DNA from 2 places in the Viridibacillus sp. FSL R5-0888 genome. Region 2 is predicted to be linked to the other one. Evidence: a T-box and tRNA genes for the amino acid it is inferred to sense, from the RefSeq annotation. Region 2 holds a T-box; the other holds one or more tRNA genes.
What was found. The T-box of region 2 lies ahead of metG (methionine--tRNA ligase). A T-box ahead of a tRNA ligase gene usually reads a tRNA of that ligase, here a tRNA-Met.

Region 1: it has a tRNA-Met gene. The T-box ahead of metG (methionine--tRNA ligase) is inferred to sense a tRNA for this amino acid. The anticodon was not compared.

The regions. Positions count from the first base shown of each region.
Region 1 is NZ_JBBPAU010000001.1:79,859-91,918, reverse strand. It holds gene MKY02_RS00440 (anthranilate synthase component I family protein) at 1-896, opposite strand, end outside; gene cysK (cysteine synthase A) at 1,114-2,043, opposite strand; gene hslO (Hsp33 family molecular chaperone HslO) at 2,408-3,289, opposite strand; gene MKY02_RS00425 (type III pantothenate kinase) at 3,308-4,072, opposite strand; gene ftsH (ATP-dependent zinc metalloprotease FtsH) at 4,193-6,214, opposite strand; gene hpt (hypoxanthine phosphoribosyltransferase) at 6,344-6,886, opposite strand; gene tilS (tRNA lysidine(34) synthetase TilS) at 6,916-8,328, opposite strand; gene MKY02_RS00405 (SpoIIE family protein phosphatase) at 8,345-10,759, opposite strand; tRNA gene MKY02_RS00400 (tRNA-Met) at 10,943-11,016, shown strand; tRNA gene MKY02_RS00395 (tRNA-Glu) at 11,054-11,125, shown strand; gene MKY02_RS00390 (S1 domain-containing RNA-binding protein) at 11,371-11,802, opposite strand; gene MKY02_RS00385 (FtsB family cell division protein) at 11,928-12,060, opposite strand, start outside.
Region 2 is NZ_JBBPAU010000001.1:1,513,466-1,525,525, reverse strand. It holds gene MKY02_RS07530 (nucleotide excision repair endonuclease) at 1-263, shown strand, start outside; gene fabZ (3-hydroxyacyl-ACP dehydratase FabZ) at 508-933, shown strand; gene MKY02_RS07520 (GNAT family N-acetyltransferase) at 1,015-1,524, opposite strand; gene MKY02_RS07515 (class I SAM-dependent methyltransferase) at 1,535-2,290, opposite strand; gene MKY02_RS07510 (dynamin family protein) at 2,459-4,333, opposite strand; gene MKY02_RS07505 (ABC transporter ATP-binding protein) at 4,606-6,357, opposite strand; gene MKY02_RS07500 (ABC transporter ATP-binding protein) at 6,419-8,161, opposite strand; T-box leader at 8,296-8,549, shown strand; gene metG (methionine--tRNA ligase) at 8,602-10,245, shown strand; gene MKY02_RS07490 (endonuclease Q family protein) at 10,307-11,479, opposite strand; gene cspC (cold shock protein CspC) at 11,774-11,974, opposite strand.

The DNA.
Region 1 (12,060 bases), 1.4 Mb from region 2:
TCCTTTTCATTATCAATTAATTCCTGTGCCAATCGTTCATCTTCAACGATATCTTTCCCTCTCGGACGAGTTCCTGCTATCGGCCGAGTTGAAAGCTCCTGCCCTTTTTTCTTCACAAGTAATTCAGGAGAACCTGAAACAACAGCAAACTCAGGGGATTGGATAAATGCCATATACGGAGAAGGATTAAACGAACGTAGCGCCTCATACATTTGCATAGGTTCTGCACCAAGCTCTTTTGCTTGTCTAACGGACAGATTCACTTGGAATACATCACCTTGCGCAATATAGTTTTGCACTTTACGGACAGCCTCTTCAAAAACATCAGCCGATAGAGACACTTGTAATTTTGTTACATCATGCACAACATCAGTAGCCGCACCCTCCGCAAATTTTTGTGATTTTAGCCCCTTCTCTCCTGCCAGTTGCCAATCGCGTTCACGTTTCGCAAGGTCAACATCGCTAGAAGAAAGCTTCATCAAATGAACTTGTTCCTCCGCTACATCATATACCGCCCATTCATCGAATAGATAAAAATACAAATCTGGTATCTGCAGATCATCCTCCGCTAGGTTTGGCAGGTTCTCAATTTTTCGTGCATAGTCGTATGAGATAAATCCTGCTGCACCACCTTGGAAATCAGGGAAATCCACATTAACAGGCAATTTATATTCATCTATTAAAGCTTCCAATAAATGTAGCGATTCTCCTACTCGTGTTTCCTCTTGTCCATCGCGCCAGGAAATCAGTAAGCCGTCATCAGTCGAACGTACTACAGCCATCGGGTTCCATCCTGCCACTGACTGCTGACCGCCGCGGCCACTTTCTAATAACAAATGATATTTTTCATCTTTTACAAGTTCCTTAAACGCATAAAAGAACGACTGCTTGTCCATCGAAAAAGATGGGTAGTTGATTAATGATAAGCTCAAGAAATCTTCCTCCAATTAATTAAATCTATATTTTAACTTCACAAATTTCACTTTATAAATTACACCAACATCTAACAGTATATGAAAATGAAAGTCAGAGAGCAAAGTTCTAGAGAAAATATAAACAAAAATAAAAAAACAGGGCACGAATATGCCCCGCTTAGAAGTTAATGAAGTTGAATTAGTCGTCAAAATGGTAAAGAGGCGTACTTAAGTATCGTTCTCCATTCGATGGAAGAATCGCTAAAACGTTTCTACCTTTACCAAGACGTTTGGCTGTTTCAATTGCCGCGAAAATAGCTGCACCAGATGAAATACCACCTAATACTCCTTCTTCTTTAGCAATTTTACGTGCTGTATCAAATGCAGCGTCATTTTCCACAGGGAAGATCGAAGTATAGATTTCAGTATTCAACACTTTCGGAACAAAACCTGCTCCGATCCCTTGTATTTTATGAGGTCCCGGTTGTGCCCCAGCTAAAACTTGAGAATCTTTTGGTTCTACTGCGATAATTTCAATTTCAGGATATTTTTCTTTTAATACTTCCCCTACACCTGTAATTGTACCGCCAGTACCAACTCCAGCAATAAACGCATCAAGATTTAAGCCATCAAATGCTTCAACTATTTCTGGACCAGTTGTTACACGGTGAACTTCAGCGTTTGAAGGGTTTTCAAATTGTTGAGGAACAAACCAACCATTTTGTTCAGAAAGCTCATTCGCCTTTGCAATTGCACCTTTCATCCCTTCAGCGCCAGGTGTTAAAACAAGATCCGCTCCGTAAGCACGTAGTAAATTGCGACGTTCCATACTCATTGTATCAGGCATTACTAACACTGCTTTATATCCCTTAGCAGCCGCTACCATTGCAAGACCAATACCAGTATTACCACTTGTCGGCTCAATTAATGTGCTTCCTTCTTTTAACTTACCAGCTTTTTCAGCAGCTTCAATCATCGCTAAAGCAATACGGTCTTTAACACTGCTGCCCGGGTTAAAGTATTCTAGTTTTACGTAAACATTACCGTCATTTGGTCCTGTTACATTATTCAATTTCACGATTGGCGTTTTACCAATTAAATCTGTTACTGAATTAACTAATCTACTCATCTTTTACTCACTCCTAATTCCTAGTAATTTTATAGGTTTTAAATTATCTTAATTTTACAACCTATTGGTTACGTTTGTCAAATGAAAAACTATTTACTCTACTAAAAATGCAATCTATATTCCTAAGCAACAAATCCCACCCAATAAACCCTAAAGATTATTCCTTGTAGACGTGTATATTCATTCCACTCATGTAAAATAAAAAAGACTACTCTACAATTAGTATGTGCAGAGTAGTCTAGATATCATTATTTTATAAGTCTTTGTCATGTATCAATATGTCTTCACAATATAAACATTTAGGCATTTAATTAAGATACAGACTAACTTAAATTACATTCTTCAGAATAGATTTACTATCATTTTAAGAATTAATTTCTGTTATGAATCCTTCTAATTCTTCTTTTGAGTATTGGTACTTTTCTTGACAGAAGTGACAATGAGCTTCTGCTTTTCCATCTTCTTCAATCATATCACGTATTTCTTTTTCACCTAAGCTAAGGATAGCTGCGCCAAAACGTTCTTTTGAACAGCTACATTCAAATTTCACTGGCATTGTATCTAGCATTTGAACATTATCTTCACCTAGTACAGCTTTTAAGATTTCTTCAGGAGTGAACCCTTTTTGAATCATTTTAGAAACCGGTTCGATTTTCGATAATTGATTTTCAATTTGAGTAATCGTTTCATCATCTACACCAGGTAGCAGTTGTATGATAAATCCACCAGCCGCCAGGATAGAATCATCTGTATTTACCAACACACCAAGACCTACTGATGAAGGTACCTGTTCAGATGTAGCAAAATAATATGTGAAATCTTCTGCAATTTCACCAGAAACAATCGGCACTTGTCCAGAAAAGAAGTCACGTAAACCTAAGTCTTTCACAACTGTTAATGCACCCTCAGTACCAACAGCTCGGCGTACATCTAGTTTTCCTTGAGGATTCAAATCAAATTCTACATGCGGATTTGTAACATAACCACGAACTTCACCTTGTGCATTCGCGTCTACGATCATCGAACCAATTGGTCCATTACCTTCAACTTTAACAGTGATTTTATCTTCACCTTTTAACATAGCACCCATCATCACTGATGCAGTCATTGTACGACCAAGTGCCGCAGAAGTTGTTGGCCAAGTATCATGACGACGTTGTGCTTCCCCAACCGTTTCAGTTGTACTCACAGCAAATGCACGCACACTATTATTAAACCCTAACGCTCTTACTAAATAATCTCCCACTCTTATATTCCTCTTTTCTTATTGATTTCTCTTATATATTATACGCAATCCCTTTAAAGTTAAAAATGGATCAACAATATCGATAATTGTTGATTCTTTCGCAATTAATGAAGCAAGTCCACCCGTTGCAATTACAAGTGGTTCCTTCTTATTCTGCACCTTCATTCGACTAACGATACCTTCTACTTGTCCAACATAACCGTAAACGATACCGGATTGCATAGCAGATACCGTATTCTTTCCAATAACATTACCAGGTCGCATAATTTCAACACGCGGCAATTTAGAAGCACGTGCAAATAACGCTTCTGTTGAAATATTAATCCCTGGCGCAATTGCCCCACCCATATAGTCACCTTTATCATTCAAATAACAATAAGTTGTTGCCGTACCGAAATCTACAATAATCAGTGGCGATTCATACTCATGAAGTGCAGCTACAGCATTCACGATACGATCAGCACCAACTTCCCTCGGATTTTCATATTTGATATTCAGACCTGTTTTCACACCAGGTCCAACAATCAATGGCTCTAGCGAAAAATACTTACGACACATTGCCTCTAGTGAAAACATTATCGGAGGCACTACTGAAGAAATAATAATACCATCTATATCAGCAAAAGATAAATCCACATGTGTGAACAATGATTTAACCTGCATTGCATATTCATCTTCTGTCTTATGCGGGTCAGTTTCCATACGCCAATGATGCATAAGTTTGTCATCGTTAAATATACCAAGTGAAATATTCGTATTCCCAGTATCCATTACTAAAATCATCAACCCAAGCCTCACTTACATACAGTTTTCTGAAAGAATCATAACATATTTTGGCCTAATAAAAGAAGCTGATTGCCTTATGCGAACACAAAGGTCAATCAGCTTCTAATTTAATAGTTATTATTTTCGTTCTTCTTGAATACCATCATTTGATGTTCCATCCTGCTTTTCAGTAGGTAGGTCACTTGATGTTGGATCAGCAGTTCCAAATACATCAAGCTTTTCTTCTTTAACTAAAGTTACATTTTTAGATTCATTACTTTCAAGTACTAGATCAGCCTTTTTACCATTACTTTGGTTATAAGGTCTATCTGGCAACGTTCCGTGGTCTTTTAGATGTTGAATCTGTTCTGCATCTAATGTTTCAACTTCAAGTAAAGTTGTAGCAATTAAATTTAGAAGATCACGATTTTCAGTAAGAATACGTTTTGTACGGTCATATTGCTCTTTTACCATGCTTTGCATCTCTTGATCAATTTCGTAAGCAATTTTATCTGAGTAATTTTGTTCAGAATTGATATCTCTACCTAAGAAGACATTGCCTCCTTGGCTTGAACCAAATTGCAATTGACCAAGTTTATCACTCATACCGTATTCGGTAACCATTGAGCGAATAATACTCGTTACGCGTTGGAAGTCATTATGAGCACCTGTTGAAACTTCACCAAAGACGATATCCTCAGCTACACGCCCACCAAGTAACCCTGCAACTTTATCAAGAAGCTCCGGTTTAGTCATGAAGTAACGATCCTCTTTTGGAAGCATTACTGCGTAACCGCCAGCTTGACCACGAGGGACAATTGTTACTTTATGAACTTTTTCAGCTTCATCTAATATTAATCCAACAACAACGTGACCTGCTTCATGGTATGCAACAATATTACGTTCTTTTTGTGAAATGACACGGCTCGTTTTAGCAACACCTGCAATTACACGGTCTGTTGCTTCATCGATATCTCCCATGTCAATTTTCTTCTTATTCGTACGAGCAGCTACAAGTGCAGCTTCGTTTAATAAGTTTTCTAAATCTGCGCCAGAGAATCCAGGTGTACGTTGAGCAATTGCTTTTAAGTCCACTGATTCATCTAAAGGTTTTTTACGAGCATGTACTTTAAGAACTGCTTCACGACCTTTTACATCTGGGCGTCCAACAGTAATTTGACGGTCAAAACGACCTGGACGTAATAATGCTGGGTCTAGGATGTCTGGGCGGTTCGTTGCAGCGACGATAATAATACCTTCGTTTTCACCGAAACCATCCATTTCAACAAGCAATTGGTTTAAAGTTTGTTCACGTTCATCATGACCGCCGCCTAATCCTGCGCCACGTTGGCGACCAACAGCATCAATTTCATCGATGAATATGATACAAGGTGCGTTTTTCTTCGCGTTTTCGAATAAATCACGAACACGTGAAGCACCCACACCAACAAACATTTCAACGAAGTCAGAACCACTAATAGAGAAGAATGGTACGCCAGCTTCACCGGCTACCGCACGCGCTAGTAAAGTTTTACCAGTACCAGGAGGCCCTACAAGTAGAATTCCTTTTGGAATACGCGCTCCAATATCATTGAATTTAGTAGGATCTTTTAAGAAGTCTACTACTTCTACAAGTTCTTGTTTTTCTTCGTCTGCACCAGCTACATCTGTAAAACGAACCTTTTTCTTTTGATCGTCATACAGCTTAGCCTTACTTTTACCAAAGCTCATTACACGATTACCGCCACCTTGTGCCTGATTCAATAAGAAGAAGAACAGGATAAAGATGATGATGAATGGAATAATTCCAGTAAAGAACTGAATCCATCCACTCGTTTCAGGAGCAGGTAAAAAGTTGATTTTCGAGTTGTTTTTTGCCGCAGCATCAATTTTATCCATTACTGCTTGGTTATCACGAGGTACATTTGTTACGAAAGATTCACCTTTTTTGTAACCCTCTAATTCACCTTTAACGACATAAACCAATTTGTCAGGCTGTAACTCCGCTCGGGTTACTTTGCCTTTATCTAGTGCTGTTATGAACTCGTGATACTGTATTTCTTTCGTCGGTTGGTTCGAGTTATTAAACGTACCAAAAATCCCGATGATCACGAGGAAAATTAATAAATATAATATGGTGTATCGAAATATTCGATTCATCCCCAGCCTCCTCACAAGGTAAACAGAAAAACTATAGTAAATCTTAACATATGAACATTAAGGCGTACAACGAAAAGCATTTCGAAAAAGAAGTTTCAATGTAAAATTGTCAAAATTTTAACATTGTTATTAAAATGAATAAACTTCTTTCTTTAGCACCCCAATGTATGGTAAGTTACGATATTTTTCTGCGTAATCTAATCCATATCCTACAACAAATGCATCTGGTACTTCAAAACCTACAAAGTCAGCTTTTAAGTCTACTTTGCGACCAGTTGGTTTGTCTAATAATGTAACGATTTTAATTGATTTTGCTTTGCGATATTTGAAAAGGTCTACTAAGTAGCTTAGCGTTAGACCACTATCAATAATATCTTCTACGATTAAAATGTCACGGCCTTCAACACTTGTGTTTAAGTCTTTAACGATTTTCACTTCACCAGAAGATACAGTAGCATTACCGTAACTAGTTACATCCATAAAATCTACTTCAACATAAGTGTCGATTCGTTTCATTAAATCCGCCATGAATGGCATCGCACCCTTTAGTACACCAATCATTAAAGGAAACTTCTCTTGATATTCCTCCGTTAAGGATTCCCCAATCTCACGAATTTTAACTTGTAAATCTTCCTCAGAAATTAATACTTTTTCGATGTCTTTTTGAAGCATCTTAGTTCCTCCTTGATTGTATATAGACACTACAAAGTTTGTTGATCTACGATGAAGAATGCATCATCAGTAGAGCGTTCGCAATAAGAAAAACAATTACCTATACGAAGACCAGGAAGTGCAATGACCTCATCTTCTTGCGTAACAATAACTGGCCATTCGTCTCTAAGTGCCATTGGTACCTTCTCGTCAATAAAAATACGAGATATGCGCTTATGTTGATTCAAGCCAAGTAAATTGATACGGTCTCCATTCATTCTCGTTCTGACATATAACGGCAATGGGACTTGCTCAATTTGAAAAAAATAAGTCTTTGCGGACGGGGTAGTATCAGATGGCCTTTCATCAGATAACTTTCCTATGTATACACGCAAATTGTTCGTCAAATTCGTCCATGTATTAAGCGTAACCATTAAAGGCGACTTTTCTACACTTGAAATTTGTTTTTTCTTGATAATTAGCTCATCATATTGACGAATTGCTACAACACCTTTTGGTAAATGCAAAGTTGCATTTCCAGCCGTCGATGAAGTCAGTTCGAGAATAGAATTCCACAGGGTATAACTTTGTACAATTGTTGTATCTTTATATAGATATTTTAATAGTAGTAGAATGATTCTTCTTTGTAAAGCGAGTGGCTTATTTTGGAATGCTTTTATGCAAATTCTCCATGAATCTTCATTTATTATTGCCACAACTTCATGAAAAGCTTCTTGCGCTAAACTTTGCAATAAATCTTCATCCGCTTGTGCCTTTTCGGTATACTGACGAAATGCATCAGCAACACGTGGATTTTCACCTGCAAGTAACGGTACAACATGATGGCGAATTCGATTACGTGTATAAGAATCTTTTTTATTACTAGAATCTTCTCGATAAGCCTGTTCGTTTCGTTGTAAATAAGTATGAATGTCATTCTTCGTCACAGATAAAAATGGACGTATTAGATGCCCGTTTGCAAATGGTCGCTCTCGTTTAATCCCAGTAATTCCGGAAGCACTCGAGCCTCGTGTAAGTGCCATTATGACACTTTCTACTTGATCATCTGCATGGTGCGCAACTACAAGATGCGTACTTGAACTTTCTATCATGATCTTCTCGAAATACCGATAACGCTCTCTTCGGCATATAGCCTGTAAATTCCCTTTCTCACGTTGTAAAATCTCAGGAATAGGTATATCAATAGCATAAACAGGAATGTCACGTTCTTGGCAAAAAGCTTCAACAAATTGACGGTCCCTTTCAGCATCTTCCCCACGCAACATATGATTCACATGAATCGCCGCAACAGTGACACCCAATCGGTCTTTCTCTTTATACAAAAAATGCAGAAGTGCCATTGAATCAGCACCTCCCGAACAAGCAACGAGAAGACGGTCACCTTCATTACATAAATGATAATACTTCATGTATTGATAAGCTTTTTGTTCGAGTTGTTCCATCTTCTCACCTCATTCACTATCTTACCATTCTTTGCTCAGAAATAGCCGCCGAAGATGGTTTAAATAAAGACCAATTTGAAATTTTATGTTCAATACGGATTGCGACGAGTGTACAATCATCATTTGGTACATCCTGACCTCGAAATGCACGTAAAACAGATGCACACATATCCTCAGCTGGGCAATTCTCCAGCTCCTGTAAATGACGAATTAGTTTACTTTCCTGCTCCTCCCAAGACTTATTTTCAAAGAACAGACCATCCGTACACATGAAAATTATATCCCCTGCTTTTAGTGATACTTGATCTGCTTCTACTGAAAATGATGTCATAAACCCTACTGGCTCACTCTTACTCTCTAATCGAATACACCTTTCCCCTCGTACTAAATAAGTTGCCATACTCCCTGCTTTCCAGGACCATAAAGTGCCGACTTGTAAATCCACAAGTGCAAAATCCATTGTCGCGTACATATCACTATCATTTTTCAAAGACATGACATAATGCAATGTATGCATGGCTGTTTCGGGTGCCATTTGATGGTGCATGCATTCACGCATTAATCGAATGAGACGTCTACTTTCCTGATGTGCCTTTTTACTATGTCCCATTCCGTCTGATAACATAACGGCCGTAAGCCCTTGATGAAGTGGGAAAACGGCGTGTGAATCACCAGAGTAAATCGTATTCTGCTTCGAAGACGTATATACATCATAAGACATATGGAATCGAACCGAAGATTGAAATGTCATCTGCAAATGTGGATACGGACTGTCCTTCATAGCAGTTCTCGCGATTTCAAACGGCTCATTAAACACACTTTGTAAAATTGGTAGCACTAAGCGCTCTGCTAATGTTTGATCTGTTTCCCACATGGCCTTTTTCTCTGGTAAACAGCAAACAATTTTCCGATTCCCTGTCTCATTTGATAAAATATCTACTTGAAAATGTTCAATTCCAGCAAGTTTTAGCTCTTCTGATAGCTCGTCCTCTTTATGCTGAAAAGACACTGCTTCCCCCGTCATATCATTCATCACCATATCGATATGCTGGCACATATCCCGCAATTGCAAAGCAATCATCTTACGACCGTGGTAAAACTGACCACTAAGTTGCTTTTTCGAAACCTTCTCCTCCAGTGCGGACAAAAACGGCGCGGACTTCACACATTTATAACGAATTTTTTCATCAAGTTGCAATCTTGTCGCTGCATTCGCAGTAGCACTTGCATCCAGCCATCTCTGCGTTAAATCTGGCATCTCACTTTTACTATTGCTCCAACATTTATCGTACTTAAAGCAAGATTGGCAAACTGCGAGCGGTTGCTCCTGCCTCTCTTCTGCTACAGTTTTGTTCACATTCCCAAAACGATCATGTACAAGCTCTTTCATAAAATCTACGAAGTGATGAAAATCTACAAGCTTCGTATTGAGCCTTTCCGTTAACCACTTCTGTCTTTCTAAAAGCACTTCATCCCTATTTGGATATAATTGATTTTGCCAATAAAGAACCCATTTCTGTGGGAAGATAAAAAATAGTAAGGTAGCAAATGCAATAGACATAAAGAATGTATAATCAAGTGGCAGTGTCGCATCATACAATGAAAAAAAGACACTCGCCATAATGCCCCCTGTGGCAATCCAAAACCTACCGGCATTTTTGCAAACCCCTGCAAATAAACCGGTTACCGCGTAAACTGCCATCATTCCACTAAAAGATAATTGAGATAGACTAAGTATCATACCTGTTAGCACTGCTACAGCTGTTGCTAATGTGACACCGCCAACTAATGCAGATACAAGTATAAGTAAATGCATAGCAATACGTGATACTGATAAGAAGCTAAGAACAACATCGTCCATAGCGGTTAATACCACAGCCCCTACGATCAGTGCTGCACCGAGTCGCTCAAAAGACCATCTGGCCGTCATTAACTGATGCATCGGTAAGAAAAGGATACCCAAAAAGAGTGTCATGAAGATTGCTAATGCACCTTCATATCCGATGTATAGCCATACAAGAATTGGAGGATGCCCATTGTACGAAATATATTGCCAAACTATTTGAACCGTCAAAATACTAAACCCTACTATTACAGGAAGTGGTAATCGTTTAAAAGGGGTTTTTAAAAGGAGTAATAAAAACAACAATTCCAATATATGAATGGTTGTTTGCCCGAAACCTAATGTAAGACTTCCGCACAATCCTCCTACCAATGTCCAACTCATCCACCTTGGATATCTAGTAAATGCAATTGCTGCAATCGGTAGGAAGAATGGTACCGTTGCTTCAAATAACACGGCTTGAGATAAGTAAAAGGAACAAAATAAAAACAAAACTGATAGCCATATTCGGTATTTTCTCTTAGCTACACTTGCCCATGTATTCTTAATTGCTTGATTTTGCGCTATTCCTTCATGCCACATCTTCATAAAACAACCTCCTCCTGAACATTGCCACCATTATAGATTGAATATTCCATAAACTTTGTCTTTTTGTGTTTTCATGAAAAAAAACTTTTCGACGAGAAATTGCTTTTTTAAAGAAAATAATTTCATAAAACAGCTTGACACTTACACACTTTATCTTGTATTATTTATTATGTTGTTTAAAACGGCGGCGTAGCTCAGCTGGCTAGAGCGTACGGTTCATACCCGTGAGGTCGGGGGTTCGATCCCCTCTGCCGCCATAATTTTTTATCTGGGCCATCTGTGCCAATATTATTTGGCCCCTTGGTCAAGCGGTTAAGACACCGCCCTTTCACGGCGGTAACACGGGTTCGAATCCCGTAGGGGTCATCATAAAAAAGCAACTTTCTCATGATGAGAAAGTTGCTTTTTTATATGTCAAATTAAGTACGGTATATACATATACGTGGCAAATTGTCTACAGAGGTGTCGTTATAGGCGAATTTTAGTTTGTTTGTATTGCATTTAATAGTACAATTCGTCAGGTATAAACAATTAAAAAAGCAACCCACGACGTACTTGGATTGCTCAAAAATCTATTTCACACTTTTTCTACGATTAAAATAGCCAGCAAGTTACCCTCTTCTTGCGCCACGGCCACCACGTTTAGATTCTGTAGCGCGTTTTAGCGTTGCAAGACGATCTTCACTGTCTTTTAAGAATCGTGCCATTTTTTGTTCAAAATTCTCTTTTGGTTGATGACGGTTATCATTACGATCATTTGAACGATTATTATGACGTGGGCGTTGAGGCCGCTCTGGTCGTTCTGCTTGAGGCTTTGCTTTACGAATAGACAAACCAATTTTGCCATCCGCTTCGACATTCATTACTTTAACCTCAACCATTTCTCCAACTTTCAAATGTTCGTTGATGTCTTTTACATAATTGTCTGCAACCTCACTAATGTGCACCAGACCTGTTGAGCCATTTGGCAGCTCTACGAATGCTCCAAAATTTGTGATACCTGTTACCTTACCCTGTACCTTGCTGCCTACTTCAATTGACATAAAAAAAATGCTCCTCCTTAATAAATCAAGCGACTTTGTAAGCCATGTAATCAAATTATGAATCTTAAAACTCGGTTAGATTCTCACTTCTAATTATATCCAACAAAAAAAGAGTGTCAATAAGACTACTCTTTCGAATCCCCATTTTTCTCATCTTTTTCGGTATTTTCTGGAATTGAGAAAATAATTTCACCAGCTTCAGAAAGGAAAAGTTCTTTACGTGCTAATTTGGCGATATAATCATCGTCATTTAGCTTC
Region 2 (12,060 bases):
ATGAAATCCCTCGTGATAAAGGTGGCTTTTTCATGTTCTTTAACAAAGAAAATGAGCTTTTATTCGTAGGTAAAGCACGTAAAATCCGCCAACGTGTGAAAAAGCACTTTGAAGATAACGTTTCACCTATTAAAGATCACCGTAACGAAGTTCATAAAATTGAAGTATTCGTTGTTGAAGATCAAATGGAACGTGAAATTTATGAAACATTTGCTATCAACCATTTCCGTGCGAAATACAATACTGAAAAAGTATTTTTCTAAAAACAAAAAGCGTTCAGCCTGTGCAATAGCACTTGTTGAACGCTTTTTTTATGCTCTTAAAATATGTGCCCATAAATAATAGGAAACTAGTGTGCCATATGTGCAGAATTTAATAACTTAAAAATATAATTAATAAAACTCCATTTCATACGTTTTTCTAATAATTTATAAAAAACATTACCAACCATTAGTACCAGGTGTTAATATAAAGAGGTATCAATTTATGATCTTGGAGGAAAACATATTGTTAGACACACAAAAGATAAAAGAAATCATTAAACATCGCTACCCTTTTCTATTAGTAGACAGAGTCCTGGAATTAGAAGAAGGCAAAAAAGCAGTAGCCATAAAAAACGTAAGTGCAAATGAAGAATTTTTTAATGGGCACTTCCCTGGCTATCCCATTATGCCAGGTGTATTAATTGTAGAAGCATTAGCTCAAGTAAGTGCTATCGTTATGCTTACAAAAGAAGGCAATGCAGGACGTTTAGGGCTTTTAGCTGGAATAGATAAATGCCGTTTTAAACGCCAAGTAATACCTGGAGACCAGCTACGCCTTGAAGTTGAAATCACTCGAGTAATAGGTGCTATTGGGAAAGGCAAAGGAATCGCTACTGTAGATGGGGAAATTGTTTGCGAGACAGAATTAATATTCGCATTTGGTGACTAATTTGATTTTCAATTGACTATTAGAAATAAAGATAGAAAGCAGCCGATCATTACAATCGGCTGCTTTCATTTTTACAAAACACTAAATTTCTTGCCAACCATACGTAAGTATTGCTAATTGTTCACCACCAATTTGAATTGGATTTGAGTCGATAAATTTTGCACCCATCGCTTCATAAAAGCGACAAGATGAATTGTCTTCTAATACTTTCACAATTGATGATTTGTAATTGAGTTTTTTAAACTCTGCAAATAATTGTTTTAACATAGCTTTGCCTATTCCTTTTCCTTGCTCATGCTCAAATAAGTAGATAGCTGTAAGATCCGCATCATATGTTGGATATTCACCTTCTTGTGTTTTAGAGCCACTTATAAAACCTACAATTTGTTCTTCTTCATTCACTGCAACAAGAATAAGATTCTGTTCGCTTTCAATATTACGCTTCCATGATGCTTCTCTACTGCTATATGTTAGTTTGTCTAAGTAATCTTGCTTTACAATTCCTTTGTACGTTGTGCGCCAACTGTCTACATGTACTTTCGCTATACCTGCTATATCTTCGTTTGTTGCAGGACGGATAAAATACGTCATAGTCTAGACCTCACTTTTTCCGTAGAATTACTGTATATATCATTGCTTCTTCAATTGGTACTTGCTTATGAAAAATCCAACTATCATAGTCCATTTTGCCACCTGGAATAATCTCTTCAATAGCTAATGAAGTATTTACTAACATTTTTTCGAAATCAGCTACTTCATAACAGCGCAACGATTGTTGCCTTTTTTCATCCGGGTTATCTGTCAACCACCAATTATCTAACATTCTATTAGTTTCTATATCAAAATCATATTGTCGACAAACTGTCTGAGAAAGCTCCATAAATTGCCCTGCTGTTTTGGCCCAATACGCGGGTGCGTAAACATCTATGAATACTGTACCATCAGGTTTTAGCCAATAATCAATATTGTGAAGTAATAATTGTTGATCCGCATCTGTCCCAACCCCAAAACCATCCCAATAACATATAGCATCGAATTTATCAGCAAGCGAAATGGTATAAAAGCTGCCTTGATGAGCCTTAATTCTTCTCGTTACGTTATTCTCCTCGGCAAGCTCAAACATTTTACTAATGGCATGTGGAATGATTTCAACTGTTGAAACGTGATGTTCATGCATCGCTGCTGCTACTGCGAATTCTCCGTTGCTACTCCCCAGCTCTAGAATGTTTAAATTTCTCTTTAAGCCTTTTTTCTCAACTAACTCGACTAGTTCTTGATGGTAATCATCTACTTTTGCATCAAATATTTGAGTCATCCATTCGTATTGTTTGTCATAAAATTGTTCATTCTTGTTCATTAAATAACACTCCTTTTTTAGTATCTGAAAGGTGTGTTAATGAATTAAATTCCTAATCCCCATGTGAAATCAGTCCTTCTTTTTTAATCCCTTTATTGTAACATATTGGAATTATCGTTACTACAAAAAAAGATACTTACACCCTGTTACCGGGGTAAGTATCCTTACTTAATCGCTAATACCGCTATAAATAGGCGGTTTTTCAATTTCTGATTTCATATCATCTATTGTCAATCGAAGTGGCAGTAAATGATATTTTTCATATAATCTTTTTTGCATTTTTGAGATTTCGTCATCTTGTTCATCGATATGTGTACTTGCAATTAACGTTTCATGTGATAATTTAATACTTTTAATCTTTACTAATGTTTCACTCAGTGACAATTTTTCCTTTTTTGTCACAACGAGATCCTTTTGATCAATAAGCTGCTCCACAAATGTTTCGACAAAGTCTTTTGCCTCCAAAATATTATTAAATCCATTCAGCTGTCTAATTGCGTTGATTAACTGTTGTTTCTTTTTCATTCGCTCAGTGCTAATCAGACTAACTCGATTAATAATTCGCTCTATTTGATCGTGAGCGATATCATTTAAATTCTTCAATACCGCTGGATATTCGTTAAATAATTGCATTTCTAACGCGAGAACTTTCTTGTATTGTTGCTCAAGTGTTGCTTGTAAAACTTCCGAAGGTTCGTTTGATTTACTCTGCTTTATACTTTGTTGCTCGTTAACAAACATTGTTTTTAACAGGCCCTTCCCTGTTGAATGACGCTGTTTTCCATCGTTTCTATTAGACTCGTTTTTGTACGATTGAAGCATTGTACGGTATTCCCTTACAGCCTTCAAATAATCTTTTGAATACTCAACAAAGACCATGACGTCATAGGTTTTAAAATGCTTATTATTCGATATTACTTGTAGCAATTGATACAACGTTTGCACATCTTTAAAAACCACGCTTGCCTTATGATATTCCTTTTCATATGTGATGAGCTTTTGATTTTCAATTTCTGTTCTTTCAGATGCTTTTTGTTTCCCTATTTGATACTGGATTAATAGATTATAAGCTGTTATATAAGGCTCTCTTTGTGGTATTAGTTCCATCTCAGTTTGGAACCTCTTAAGCCATTTAATAAAGCGTTCCATGATGAGGTATACACGGTCTGATTGGTTAGCATGGGAATTCTCAATTTCCTCTAATAACAATTCAAACTTACTTTGATTCCACTTATCATCATCTCCGGTTGCCACAGCTACCTCGGCATTTCTAACAGAGATCCCCATTATTTTACGGAAATAAGGCGATAGCAATTTATTTTGTTCAGCTATGAATTGTTCATAAGCTGTTTCATGAATATCAATTGCATTAATAATTGCTAATGGTTTTACATTACGTTCATGAAATTTTCCGAGTAGCTTCAATTCACCTTGTGTTGGTTTTGAATTACAGTTAAAAATCCAATACAAATCATCCGCGCGGTTTAATATCGATTCCTTTACATACACTGACTCATCACCACTCGGCTCTAGCGGTGTTGTATCGATAAATGTAACTTTCTTTAGTAGTTCATTATTAACATAGACTTCAATATAGTCCAAGTTTTCACGTAAGATTTCAGCACTAAAAGTGTCCGATGTTGTAAATAGTTCCACTTTATCAAGATCAAAACTAGCTACTTGTCCATCAAGAAAATAAGCCTTCACTTCTTCTGTTTGACCGTATCGAATAATGGTATTTATCGCTGTTGCTTTCGCCAATTTCGTTGATAGAACGGTTCTTTTAAGCAGTGCATTTACTAAACTTGTTTTCCCTGCGCCAGTCATGCCTATAAGTAAAATCATAGTCTGATTTTGAGCATCTTCAATAATTCGTGTCAGTACTTTATTTGTACCTTTAACATATGTATTTGTTGAAAGAATCATATTCAAACTTTTTAGCTTAGTAACGAATTGTTGTAAAAACTCATTAGGTTCATTTTTGTTCCAACGAATAAGCGGTGTATCTTCTAGATGATGTATTTTTCTTAGGTCCTTATCCATATTAACCAAACCCCATTTCTAATAGTTCTAATTATACAGTAAAACAATATTTTAATAATTAAAGAAAGTAAAACCAATGAAAAAATAGGGCAAAACATCGTCCACACACCGCTATAACCAAGACTATTGAACAAAGAAATAAAACCTATAATAGTATATATTTTATTTAAATATTATTTTCAGATATATTTTTACCAAAAAACTCAAATCTCTTTAAATGATATATCAAATGAATAAGATGATAGGTAATAATAACTATCACCTTTTTCAATTTAAGATGATATTGGTAGAATATCTAATTTCCTTTGTAATTCAGAATAAAATCCTTGTTGCTCTATGAGTTCTTTATGATTGCCACGCTCTATTATTTCTCCGTCTCTAATAACAAGTATTTTATCGGCATTTTCTATCGTTTTTAAACGGTGTGCTATGACAAAACTCGTTCGACCAGTCATTAAATGTTTCAGGCCTTTTTGAATCTGCACCTCCGTACGTGTATCTACACTAGAAGTGGCCTCATCAAGAATAAGAATATCCGCATCTTCTAAAATGGCTCTTGCAATTGCCAGCAGTTGGCGCTGTCCTTGACTTAAATTCACTCCACCTGACTTAATCTCCGTTTGATATTGATCTGGTAAATATTTTATAAACGAATGAGCATATGCCACCTTCGCAGCTTGAATGACTTCATCGTCTGATGCATCAAGTCGACCATAGCGGATATTATCCATAATTGTTCCAGAAAACAAATACGTATCTTGCAATACAACGCCAACCTTTTCACGGACATTGGCTATTTTATAAGAACGAATATCTTCGTTATCTAGTAATATTTCACCTTGATCAATATCATAAAATCTTGTTAGTAAATTAATAATCGTTGTCTTCCCTGACCCTGTAGGACCCACAAGCGCAATTGTTTCACCTGCTTTTGCTTGAAATGAAATATTCTTTAAGACTGGTTTACCTGTATCATACGAAAAAGTAACATCGCGGAATGAAACATCCCCTTTAAGCTGTTCCTTTACAATTGCATTTTGTCCATCAGTTCGTTCTGGTTTTTCATCCATTATCTCAAACACACGCTCTGCTCCTGCAATGGCAGATTGAAAAGTATTCAACAAATTAGATAGCTGATTAATTGGTCGGAAAAATTGACGTGTATACGTTACAAATGCCGCAATGACGCCGATTGATGTATGACCACTTACCGCCATCAGTGCCCCTGTCCCAATCACTAACCCTAAACCAAAATTGTTCATAAAGTTATTAATGGGGCCAAGGAAGCCCGAAGTAATTTCAGCTTTCATAGCGGATGTTCTCAAACTTTCATTGACCTTTGCAAAATGTGTAGTCGTCATTTTTTCTTGACCAAACAGAGTAATTACTTCAGAGCCAGTTATAGTCTCTTCTATATACCCGTTTAATGCCCCTAAATCACGCTGTCTTTCAGAATAGTTCACACTACTCTTTTTAATAATTTGTTTCGATACAAATACAATTAGCGGAATAATGGTTAAAGTGACAATCGCTAACTGCCAGCTTAGTATGAACATTGCAATGCTCGTGCCAATCAACGTTAGTATTGATGAAACAATTTGAACGACACTTTGGCTCAACGCAACATTTAAGTTATCAATATCATTTGTTACACGACTCATTAATTCCCCTTGTGAACTTTTGTCAAAGAAACGTAGTGAAAGTGAATGCAACTTTTCAAATAGATCTAATCTTAACTTTTGAATCGTTTTTAACGCTGCATTGATCATGACATATGTTTGAAGCCAAGTGAAAATTGACGTTAATACATATACACCCGCCAAAATAAATAACATTTTGGTCGTGCCACTTAAATCTTTTGTAATAATATAATCATCTACGATTACACCAATTAGAAGCGGTCCCGCTAAACTTAAAACCGTTGTTAATATAACGAGGAAAATGGCTCCTATGAGTTGCAATCTTTGCTGTTTTACATAATCCCAAATTCGCTTTAACGTTTGTTTTTGGTTTTTCGGTTTCACAACTGGCCCACGAAAATGTGGTCCACGTTCTAATCCATTACGGGGTTGATTAGTCTGTTCTTTATTCACTTAATACCCCTCCTTTTTCCACTTGGGTATCATAGATTTCTTGATAGACTTTATTATTTTCAAGCAATTCTTCATGAGTTCCCATACCAACAATTGCTCCGTCTTCCATTACTAAAATTTTATTGGCATTGATAATGGAGGATATTTTGGAAGCCACGATAAAGGTTGTCGTGTTTTGATAATCTGTTGCAATTGCCTGTTGTATATTTTTTTCTGAAATACTATCTACTGCAGAAGTAGTATCATCTAGGATAAGGATGGATGGCTTTCTGATAAAAGCTCTTGCTAAAGCTAGACGCTGTCTTTGTCCACCTGATAAGTTTGTTGCACCTTGTGTTAAATTGTGCTGTAAATCATCTTTTAATTTCTCAACAAATTCCGTAGCACTAGCAGCATCAAGTGCTTTATACATATCTTTTTCTAAACTTTTTTGATTTCCATATTGTAAATTTTCTTTTATTGACCCCGAAAACAGCGTTGCCTTTTGTGGTGTAAATCCGATGTTTTCTCTAAGCATTTCTAAATCATAATGCTTAAGCGGTATATCATCTATGAAGATTTGTCCTTGATCCACATCAAAAAGTCTAGGAATCATTTTAACAAGCGTTGACTTCCCGCTGCCCGTTGTTCCAATAATGCCTATGAAATCTCCTGGATGCGCAGTAAATGAAATGTTTTTCAACACTTGCTCGCCATTTTTACTATAGCTAAAGCTGACATTTCGAAAAGTAACAGCACCTCTTACTTCTTCTAGTTGGATAGGTTTTTCTGTATTTTGAATGTCAATTGATGTTGCAAGTATTTTATGCACTCGATTTGCAGAGGGAAAAGCGCGGGCAATTTGCATTAACACCATACTACTAGAAATTAGACCATTCATAATAATCGTTAAATAATTTATAAATGCTAAAATAACACCTACTTGCAGCGTGCCATTATCCACCTTAATTGCTCCAAACCAAAGTGCAGCAATAATCCCCATATTAATGACAAACATTGTTAAAGGCATCAAAACCGCTACGACTTGGTCCGCAGTGATTGTTCGTTTTGTTAATTGATCATTAACATCCGTAAACTGTTCAATTTGATGGCGTTTTCGATTAAATGCTTTAATCACTCGAATTCCAGCTAAATTTTCCTGCAATTTTGTATTCACTGCATCTATCGCTAGCTGTACTTTACCAAACATAGTACCTGATAATTTCGTGAAAAAGTAGATACAGATGATCAAGACTGGAACTACTATGAGTAGTACTGGAAATAGCTGTCTAGCAGTCATAAATACTATGACAATACTCCCGACAAATAATAAAGGACCACGTACAAAAATTTTCAAAGTCATCATTAACGCACGTTGTAAAGCCTCTACATCGCTCGTCATTATTGTAATGAGCTTACCGGTTCCAAACTCGTCTCTATTACTACTCGAAAAATAAGAAATTGTATCAAATAAATCCTTCCGAATATCCGTTGCAAAATGGACAGCCGTCTTAGCACTAAAGATGGAACACCCTACTCCACCAATAAGTCCGACTAATGCACTGACAATCATTAGAATGCCCATTTTCACTACATATGTATGATCCTGATTAGCAATACCTGTATCAATAATATGTTGCATAATAGTTGGTTGGATTAAGTCCATCGTTACTTCGACTACCATCAATAACGGCCCTAAAATGGCCAACCATTTATACGGTTTTAAAAACTGTAGAATTCTTTTAACAGCTTGCATCGTCTTCCTCCAATTTTGTAAATTAGATAATTATAACATAGTATTTAATGCAAACTCATTCAACCGCTGATTTTTTATTCGAAATATACTTGCTTTTCCATTAATAGTGTTTTATACTTCTTTTCAACATATAGAAACACGCGTTGATGAGGAAAAGTAAAATAACTTAAGTTGTCAAGAGAGCTTCTGTCGGTGGAAATGAAGTGAACTTAACTATTTGAAAATGACCTCTGAGCTTCGTACCGAACGATTTTTTTAGTAGGCTACGACGAGAAAGGCACTCGTTATAACAGCAACAGTATCCCTAATTGGCGTACTGATGAAGGCAAATGGTGTAAGCTATTTGCAAACGAAGGTGGTAACACGGGTATATAATCTCGTCCTGATCAATTTAATTTGATTGGGGCGAGTTTTTTTATTTTAGGAGGGATTTTTTTAAAATGAGTATTGTTATTGGCGGAGCTTGGCCTTATGCAAACGGATCATTACATTTGGGACATATTGCTGCATTATTACCAGGAGATATTTCAGCTAGATATTATCGATTAAAGAAAGAGAGCGTTCTTTATGTATCAGGTAGCGACTGTAACGGTACGCCTATTTCTATCAGAGCAAATCAAGAAGGTGTTACTGTAAAGGAAATTGCAGATCGATATCATGAAGAATTTACAGCCTGTTTTAAAAAGCTGGGTTTTACTTACGATTTATATACGCGTACAGATGCTGAACACCACCATCAAAGCGTTAAGAATATCTTCTTGAAGCTACTAGATAATGGTTTTTTATATAAAAAAACAATTGAACAAACGTATTGTGAACATGACAAACAGTTTTTGCCGGACCGTTTTGTCGAAGGAATCTGTCCAGTATGCGGTAGCAAGGCACGAGGGGATCAATGTGATTATTGCTCAACAATATTAGATCCACTGGATTTAATTGATCGAAGATGTAAAATTTGTGGCAATCAACCCATCGTGAAAGAAACGGAGCATTTTTACTTTGCATTCAGTAAGATGCAAAATTCTTTAGAACAATATGTGCAAAATGCAAAGGAACAAAAAGCATGGCGCCAAAATGCAATCGACTTATCCGAACGATACTTAGCAGAGGGCGTACCCGATAGAGCCGTTACGAGAGATTTACCAAACGGAATTGATGTACCAATAGACGGTTTTGACGGAAAGAAAATATATGTTTGGATTGAAGCTGTATCAGGGTATTACACCGCTACTTTAGAATGGGCAAAACAACATCAGAAAAACGTTCAAGATTTCTGGAGTAACGACACAATTTCTTATTACATTCACGGGAAAGATAATATCCCTTTTCATACAATCATTTGGCCAGCTATTTTAATGGGATTAAATAGCCCTGCCCTCCCTACACATATTGTTTCAAATGAATACTTAACACTTGAGAAACGGAAACTCTCTACTAGTTTAAACTGGGCAGTATGGGTACCCTATATTATTGAAAAATACGATGTAGATACAATTCGATATTTCTTGACGATCAATGCACCAGAAAATCGCGACACAGATTTTTCTTGGCGCGAATTTATTTATAGTCATAATAGCGAGCTTCTAGGTGCATACGGAAATTTCGTTAACAGGACATTAAAATTTATCGAAAAATCATTCAATAAACAAATTCCTAAAGGCATACTGAATGCTTCAATTAAACTTCAAACGCAAAAACTCTATGATGAAGTAGCTATCGCGATTGAACAAGGGCATTTCAAAGCACCACTTGAAGAAATTTTCTCTTACATCCGATCGGCTAATAAATACTTTGACGAACAACAACCCTGGTTACAAGTAAAAGATGATGAAGTTGGTTGTGCAAATACACTTGCTACATGCATCTACATCATTGCGAATTTATCACAATTACTAGAACCCTTTATTCCGTTCTCAACAAAGAAAATACGCGACATGCTTGGAATTACTGATATCTCATGGCATGAATTAGTAGAATTACCGACATTCATTCAATATGTAGAGCCCTTGTTTGAGCGTTTGGACATTGCACTAATTGATGAAGAATATCAATATCTCATCAGTCAAAGTAACATTAATAAATAAACAAAAAAGCTTTCTGCAAATGACTGATCCATTCGCCGAAAGCTTTTCACACTGAAAACTATTAAGACTCTTCTTTTTGTACCTTGCCATACTTACCTCCACCACCAACTTCTATTAATAACTCACCTTTTCGGGATTGATCAATATAACGAACTAATTTTTCTGGTACTACTGCCGTTAACTCTTGATAAGTTGCTTTATGCAAAATATTCATTTCTGTCCCAACTGCAAGAAGTAAACGATCTAGTGATTTTGGTCCGAGTCCTGGTATGAAATCTAGTGGAATTTGATGAATATATGGCGGTCTAGGTCGCTTGCTCTCTTCACTTTCAGATAGCTCCTTAACTCTAGTGGCAACACCTTTAATGATATTATGTTTGTGACATACAGGGCATTCAGATAAACCCTTATCTACTTTTGCAGAACAGCCACCACAAACCGTTTGATGGTATTTTCCAAGCAAAGGGTTTAAACCATAATTAGCGACAATAGCTCGCCCGTCTTTTTCTTGAAGGGCTTTTTGTAATTCAGTAAAGCTTGCATGATCAAGTCTCATTTTTTGATATTCTCTTGCAATTTTACCGACAGAATGGGCGTCTGAATTCGTTAAAAAGGTATATTGCTCTAACTCTTTTATACCTCTCACCATATACGTATCTGAGCTTAAACCAAGCTCAATTCCGTCTATCATAGATGGATCAAACACCTCACTTAAACTAAATAATACACCTTTACCGTATAGGCTTTTAAAAGGAGTAAACACATGAGCAGGAATAAATAAACCTCCAAGTGAACGCACTTTCTTTTGAAGTGTAATACCATCACAATAAACACGTTGAGAACTTAAATTGATATTCTTCACATAGCCACTCATCCACATCGAAAAAATTTTCATGATTTCAATAGTTGGAAAATAAGCAAGGACATGAATTGGTCCGTGGCAGTGCTCATCGTATATTTCAATTTCTGAACCAAGTATCAAGGTAGAGTTTCCGAACAATAACCCTCCATCAGCAATTTCCACCATCTCTCCATCTTGTATCATCTCTTCAATTTCTTCAATGACCTCTGGCGAATGACAATCTATAATACCTATTAGATCAATACCCTTTCGTTCACTCGCCGCTTCTAAAATACGTCTTAAAGTTAACCTTTTGCTTCCTGTAATTTTTACAGGTCTACCACTTTTGGTACGACCAATATGAATATGTAAATCTGCGTAAAATTCCTTCACTTTTTTTCAACACCTTCATAATTAAGTTTTCTTCAATTTGAAGTTGAAATAGTTCAATTGCAGAAGTTAAAGAATATGAAGCTTCACTATATTGCGCTAATCATATGTTTCACTTTTCCCCACAGTATTATACGTAAACGTGTTGAAGCAATTTGACATACTCTCATCATCGCAATATGAGTTTATGTGCTATCTAGTAAATGCACCATTGTTCGCCACACTATGGAAAATAAAAAAGACAATAAAAAAACCGACTCTCAAAAGAGAATCGGTTTTTTCTACAGCTAGTTCAAATTAAGCTTTTTGAACGTTAGCAGCTTGAGCGCCACGTGCGCCTTGCTCAACGTCAAAAGTAACTTTTTGACCTTCGTCTAAAGATTTGAATCCTTCACTTTGGATTGCTGAGAAGTGTACGAATACGTCATCTCCGTTTTCGCGTTCGATAAATCCAAATCCTTTTTCTGCGTTAAACCATTTTACTGTACCTTGTTCCATTATTGTTGCCTCCTAGTGTGATATCCACACATTGTATTACTATCCTTGTCCAAAGTGATGGTCCAGACGACAAGTCAAACTTATAC